DNA from 2 places in the Saccharothrix violaceirubra genome. Region 2 is predicted to be linked to the other one. Evidence: riboswitches for the same ligand, from Rfam matches in the RefSeq annotation. Region 2 holds a riboswitch; the other holds the start of a gene.
What was found. A riboswitch is a leader RNA that binds a small molecule or an ion and turns the genes downstream of it on or off. The one in region 2 is predicted to bind cobalamin.
Positions count from the first base shown of each region.

Region 1: another riboswitch for cobalamin. It lies ahead of F4559_RS11485 (CbtB-domain containing protein); the one in region 2 lies ahead of F4559_RS18325 (ribonucleoside-diphosphate reductase subunit alpha).

Region 1 covers NZ_JACHJS010000001.1:2,321,578-2,324,974, forward strand. The annotation lists gene F4559_RS11470 (PAC2 family protein) at 1-393, opposite strand, end outside; gene F4559_RS11475 (HAD family hydrolase) at 551-1,210, shown strand; gene F4559_RS11480 (CbtA family protein) at 1,199-1,942, opposite strand; gene F4559_RS11485 (CbtB-domain containing protein) at 1,950-2,141, opposite strand; cobalamin riboswitch at 2,171-2,348, opposite strand; gene F4559_RS11490 ((2Fe-2S)-binding protein) at 2,397-3,062, opposite strand; gene F4559_RS11495 (GNAT family N-acetyltransferase) at 3,129-3,397, opposite strand, start outside.
Region 2 covers NZ_JACHJS010000001.1:3,951,542-3,954,938, forward strand. The annotation lists gene F4559_RS18320 (hypothetical protein) at 1-1,235, shown strand, start outside; cobalamin riboswitch at 1,355-1,569, shown strand; gene F4559_RS18325 (ribonucleoside-diphosphate reductase subunit alpha) at 1,687-3,397, shown strand, end outside.

The sequences.
Region 1 (3,397 bases), 1.6 Mb from region 2:
CACGGTCGTGATGCCCAACCGGTCGATGTGGCCGAGCAGTTCGCCCGCGAACTTGCGCCACCGCATGTTCGGCTCGATGCCGTGCACCAGCACCACGTCGGTCGACGCCCCCGGCGGGCGGCACACCGACAGGCGCGTGGTCGGGAACTCGACCCGTCGGGTCACGCCGTCCACCATCCGGACGGTCGGCCTGGTCACCTGGAAGTCGTAGTAGTCGTCCGGATCGATCTCGGCGAGCGGCTTCGCGTCCCACGTCAGCTGGAGGTGTTCGATCGCCGTACTGGCGGCGTCTCCCGCGTCGTTCCAGCCCTCGAAGGCCGCCACCATGATCGGATCGGTGAGCGGTTCCTCGGGGTCGTAGGGGGTCTGGGCGGCCTGGTCCGGATCGGTCACCGGGCAAGCCTACGGCCACCGACGCGTGCCCGACGCCGTAGGCGCGGGACATGTCGGCTCGTGTCCGGAGCTGCCTGGTGTGTTCTTCGCCGCGCGGCCGACACGGGGCCTCTTGACCGAGGAAGACTGGTCCACCGTGCGTAGGGGAGGAGCCGCTGTGGTCGAGGCCGTGCTGTGGGACATGGACGGCACGCTGCTGGACTCGGAGAAGCTGTGGGACATCCCGCTGGCCGAGTTCGTGGCGACGCTGGGCGCGGAGCTGTCGGCCGCGACCCGCGAGGCGATGGTCGGGTCGAACATGGCCACGACCATGCGGATGCTCTACGCCGAGGCGGGCCTGGACCCCACGCCCGCGGAGATCGCCGAGGGCTCCGACTGGATCCGGCGGCGCACCGAGGAGGTCTTCCGCGAGGGGCTGCCGTGGCGGCCGGGCGCGCGTGAGGCGTTGCGCGACGTGCGTGCGTCGGGCGTGCCGATGGCGTTGGTGACGTCGACCGAGCGCGCGTTGACCGAGGTCGCCCTGGACACCCTCGGCCGCGACCTGTTCGACGTGACGGTGTGCGGCGACGAGGTGGACGGGCTGAACAAGCCGTTGCCCGAGCCGTACCTGAAAGCGGCCCGGCACCTGGGCGTGGAACCGGCGCGGTGCGTCGCGGTCGAGGACTCGCCGACGGGTGCGACGGCGGCCGTGGCCGCCGGGTGCGTGGTGCTGGTCGTGCCGTGCGACGTGCCGGTGCCTTCGGGCGAGCGTCGAGTGTTCCGCGACTCCCTGGTCGGGGTCGACCTCACGACGCTCGCCCGCGTGCTACACGGCTGACGCCACCTTCGCCCGGCGCACGGCCGGGTCCACCAGCAGCCCGAACACCACACCCAGGCCCAGCCACAGCGTGGCGGTCTCGGCCAGCGACTTCAGGCGGAACTCCCACAGCAGGCCCGCCGGGATGTCCGCCGGGACCGAGTCGGGCGTGGCCGGGAACGCCACGAGGATCACCACGACGGCCACGACGACCGCGACCGCGACCGCCGCCGACCGCACGGGTGCCGCGAGGTGGCCCAGCCTCGTGGCCAGGTACCCGGCGCCGTAGGCGACGAGCAGACCGGCCGCGATCAGCAGCAGGTAGGTCAACGTCCGCACGCCGACCGTCTCCGGGTCGCCCACACCCGGCGGGTTGGCCGGGTATTTGACCGCCGGCAGCAGTGCCGCCGCGCCGAACGCGGCGGCCGACAGCGCGACGCTGCGGGCGTACGGAGAGGCGGCCGGCAGCCAACGACGCGAGGCCGCGTACGCCGTGGCGAACAGCGCGCCGATCGCGATGCCGACGATCACCGCCGCCAGGACGCCGCCGTACTCCTGCACGCCCCGGCTGACCAGTTCGCCGTGCTCGTGGCCGCCCTCCTCGACGGGCTCGGCCGCCGAACGGGCCTCCTCGACCGCCAACGCGGCCTTGATCGGCACCTCGACGACGAAGAAGCCGACGAGTCCGGCGAGCAGGCCGGAAACACCTCCCGCACCGACACCGCGCAGCAGGAGGTTCTTGTAGTCGCTCATCCCGGGACTAGTGGCAGGGCACGCCGAGCGCGTGGCGCCCGTCGTGGAAGAACTCGTGGATGGTCTCGGCGGCGTGGCCGAGCGCGAGGCCGTTCTCCTGGAGGACGATCCAGGTAGCCATCAGCGCGACGAGCGCGACGGCGTAGGCCCATTTGGGCACGGCGACGGGGGTGGACAGGGTTGGCGCGGCGCTCGTCATGACAAGCTCCTCCATACCTCGTGGAAGGTTCAACAACAGTCGCCGCAGCCGGTCTCCTGACTCCCGGATCGACACCGTCCCCGCGTCTTCCCAGCCGCTTTTGGTGCGACCAGTGACGTTCTCGGCGGGTTGGCTCCCCGGTCACAGTGGCGAGGACCGCGCCGGATTCACACCGGCTTCCCGTCCACTGCGGCGTGCGAACGGTAGATGCGGATCACCCGATCGCACAACCGGCCGGGCGGGTTGTCGTTCTTCTCACTTCGGCTCGATCGGGCAGTCGCCGCAGGTACCGCCGCCTTCCAGGCGGTAGTACAGGCAGCAGCTACGCCGTCGGAAGGCAAGGTCGTCCGGCAACGGGGTGAACTCGCCGGTCCCACTCAGTGGACTTTTCTCCAGCAGGCGTTCGCCCAGACGGTGGCACCGGTCGACCGGTGCGGTCCCGTTGCGGGCCAGCATCCGCAGCGCGCCCGCGATCGTGGACCCGACGTTGCCCCACAGCAGTCCCCGCGCCACGCGCGTCTCCCGGTGCACCGCCTCCACGACGGGAGCGAGCGAGTCGGCGATGTCGTGCTCGGCCTCGACCGGTTCGTAGAGCCGGACCCGCAATCCCTGCGGGCCGTAGTGCCACCACAGGTTCTCCGGCCGGATGTCGGGCACCGCGCCCTTCACCGCGTGCGCGGCGACGACCGGGCTGAGCACGCGGGCCGCGAACCCGATCAGGAACAGCGACCCGGCCACCCGGCGTTCGTCGGTCCGGTAGCGGGCGAAGATCTTGTCGAGGGTGACGGGCAGCGCGTCACCGGACAGGATGTCGGCGCCGCTCGACCACTCGTCGTCGGGTCGCCCCACGTCGAGGGCGAAGTGCCCGCCGAGCACGCGGACCTGCCGCAGCGTCGACAGCACCTGGAGGAAATCGGACACGCCTCCAGTGTGCCGGTGTCGCGCCCGCGTGCTCAGCGACGATCAGCGGGTCCGCGTCCCGACTGGTCAGGGCAGGTAGAACGTGAGGATGTCGGCCCGGACCGGCGGGAACAGCGCGTACATCAACTCCCGGTCGGGACCGGGGTAGACGTCGGGGAAGATCCGGGCCAGCCCCCGGATGCCGTGCGGACCGAACAGCAGCGAGGCCACCTGGTCCGGGGCCACGCCCGCGCCGCCCAGGTCGTAGGGACCCTGCATCCGGCCGCCTTTCAGCGGCGTGCCGAGCGCGCCCTCGCGGAACGGCAGCCGCAGGTGCTCCCGGAAGAAGCTGATCA
Region 2 (3,397 bases):
ATTCATGGGGTCGTGCGGTGGAGCTGGTCGACGCGGCCGACCGCCTGGTCGACCCCGTGGCCGAACCCGGTCCCGATCGGCGTCTGGACGACCTGAAGCAGTTCTTCTACTACTACTTCCTCCAGGACTCCGGCCGGATGACCACCGACGCCCCGGAGACCAGGGAATTCATGTGGAAGGGCCAGATGTCCTACATGAACGCCCTCATGGTCCCGTTGTCGAAGGTGTACGGCCGCACCGACCCCGCGGCGGTGGCGGGGCCGCAGACGGCCGCCGGACCCGCGCACTACACCGCCGCCGAGACCGCGGCGTGGTGGAACCAGGTCAAGGCGTACTGGCCGGTGCGGGCCGTCAACCGGTTCGAGGACGCCACGCTGGCCGACGGCACCCCGGCGGCCTGGGTCGACCGGAACGACGTGGGCCCGGCCGCCGAGTTCGTCACGCCCGGTGCACCGGCCGCGCGTTTCCTCTACAACAGCGCCACGAGCGGGCACACACCGCGGTTCCTCACGTCGGCGGAACCCGGTGTCCACATCGGATTCCAGTTGCTGTGGCAGAAGTACGACAACGGCACCACCCAGTACGCCTCACGGGACGTGCGCTACGGCATCGAGCGGTGGAGCGCGACGACCAAGTCCTGGATCTCGTTGCGCGACATGGCCCAGCCCGGAGTGACGCCGACCGAGTTGGCGAGTTGCCCGCAGTTCGTCAACCGGGTCTGCCTGTTGGCGACCGTCTCGATACCGGCGTCGTCGCACGACGTCCACCGGTTCACCGTCGGGTCGGGCGGCGACTACGCCTACCTGTACCCGTTGACGTTCAACGTGGCCACCAACCAGTCGACGGGCCGTTCGGCGCACACCTACACGGGTCCGGGTGCCGGCCTGACCCAGGCGCCGAGCTACTTCTACATCCCCAAGGGCACCACGTCACTGGACCTGGAGGTCTGGGACCGCTACGGCGGCAAGACGCTGCGGCTCTACTCCGGGCTGCTGTCGAAGAACCCCCAGGCTGCGTTCCGGGACGTGGACATCAGCGCGTACGGCACCAACTCCGTGCCGCTGCGGCCTGAGGAGGGCGGCACCATCGCGCGGATCTCGGCCTCGGGCTTCGCCTTCCCCTACCTGCACTCGGTGCCCCGGCTCTGGGCGATGTCGCCCAACGAACTCGTCGTGCCGTGCGCCATCGCCAAGGCCGATGGTCTGACGGTGCCCCCGGGGCGCTGTGACCCGTAGGGCTCGGGAGCGGTCGGCCGGTCGGCCCCGTCGCGGGGACGACCGGCCGCCGGCGCTTGATCGACCCTCCGGAAACCCTGGCTCATGTGGGCCGTTTTGCGTGATGACCTACAACATGTAGTGTTCCCGCCATCGACGGTTCCGCCGGCCCGATCCCGGGGCGGTGGAGGCAAGAGGGAACCCGGTGCGAGTCCGGGACTGCCCCGCAGCGGTGAGTGGAAACGACCGCCGTCACGAAGCACTGCGCGCGAGCGTGGGAAGCGACGGCCAGTAGGCACGGCTTTCGAGCCGGGTGTCCGCGAGTCCGAAGACCTGCCGTCGACGCGCGCGCCGACCGGTGCGCGGGCGTCCGGGGTCTCGTGGGTGGGCCGACAGGGACGAACGCGTCGTCGCGCGTTCTTTTCGCGCCCCCGTGTGCTCCGGGCCATCGAGGCTCGCGAGGAGAGGGCTGTTGACGACAAGGGTGATCCGCCGGGACGGCACGGTCTCGGTGTTCGACGCCGGCAAGATCAGGGTGGCGGTGACCAAGGCGTTCCTGGCCGTGGAGGGCGACTCCGGACACCTGCGCCCGGTGGTCGGGGAACTGACCGCACAGGTGGAGAAGGCGCTGCTCAAGCACGTGCGGCCGGAGGTCGCGCTGCACATCGAGCAGATCCAGGACCAGGTCGAACTGGTGTTGATGCGCGAAGGCCACCACAAGGTCGCCCGCGCCTACGTGCTCTACCGCGAAAAGCGCGCCAAGGCACGTGAAGTCACGCCCGCGCCGCCCGCGTTCCGGGTGAAGACCGCCGACGGCACACTCGTCCCGCTGGACTGGGACCGGGCAGAGGTCGTGGTCGGCGAGGCGTGCGCCGGACTGGCCGACGTGTCGGCCGCGGCCGTGCTCGCCGAGGTGCGGCGCGACGTGTACGACGGGATCACCGTCGACGAGCTGGCCGTCGCGCAGGTCATGGCCGCGCGCACGCTCGTGGAGACCGAGCCCGACTACTCGTTCGTCGCCGCCCGGCTCCTGCTGGACCGGCTCCGCCGCGAGGCACTGACCAGGGTCGAAGGCCGTCCGGTCGAGGCGACCGGCGAAGAGCTGTCCTACGCGGCCTACTTCCCGGAGTACGTCCGGCTGGGCATCGACCTCGACCGCCTCGACCCGGAGCTGGCGAAGTTCGACCTGGATCGCATCTGCGCCGCCATCAGGCCCGAGCGTGACGCGAAGTTCGACTTTCTGGGCATGCAGACCCTGTACGACCGCTACTTCCTGCACGACGACGGCACGCGGTACGAGCTGCCGCAGGCGTTCTTCATGCGCGTCGCGATGGGGTTGTCGCTGCGCGAGGACGACCGCGAGGCCCGCGCGATCGAGTTCTACGAGCTGTTGTCGTCGTTCGACTTCATGTGCTCGACGCCCACGCTGTTCAACTCGGGCACCACCCGTCCGCAGTTGTCGTCGTGCTTCCTGACGACCGTGGACGACGACCTCCAGAGCATCTTCCAGGGCTACCAGAACAACGCGTTGCTCGCGAAGTACTCGGGCGGGCTGGGCAACGACTGGACGCCGGTGCGCGGCATGGGCGCGCACATCCGTGGCACCAACGGCGAGTCGCAGGGCGTCGTGCCGTTCCTCAAGATCGCCAACGACACGGCCGTGGCGGTCAACCAGGGCGGCAAGCGCAAGGGCGCGGCGTGCGCCTACCTGGAGACGTGGCACGTCGACATCGAGGAGTTCCTCGACCTGCGCAAGAACACCGGCGACGACCGTCGGCGCACGCACGACATGAACACCGCGAACTGGGTGCCGGACGAGTTCCTGCGCCGGGTCGAGGCCGACGCCGACTGGACGCTGTTCTCCCCCGACGAGACGCCCGACCTGCACGACCTCTACGGCCGGGCGTTCGCCGAGCGCTACCGGGCCTACGAGGAGGCGGCCGAACGCGGCGAGATCCGGGTGTCCAAGCGGGTCCGTGCGGTCGAGCTGTGGCGGCGGATGCTGACCATGCTGTTCGAGACCGGTCACCCGTGGATCACGTTCAAGGACCCGTGCAACGTCCGGTCGCCGCAGCGGCACGTCGGCGTGGTGCACTCGTCGAACCTGTGCACCGAGATCACGCTGAACACCGCCGCCGACGAGGTCGCGGTGTGCAACCTGGGTTCGGTGAACCTGGCCAACC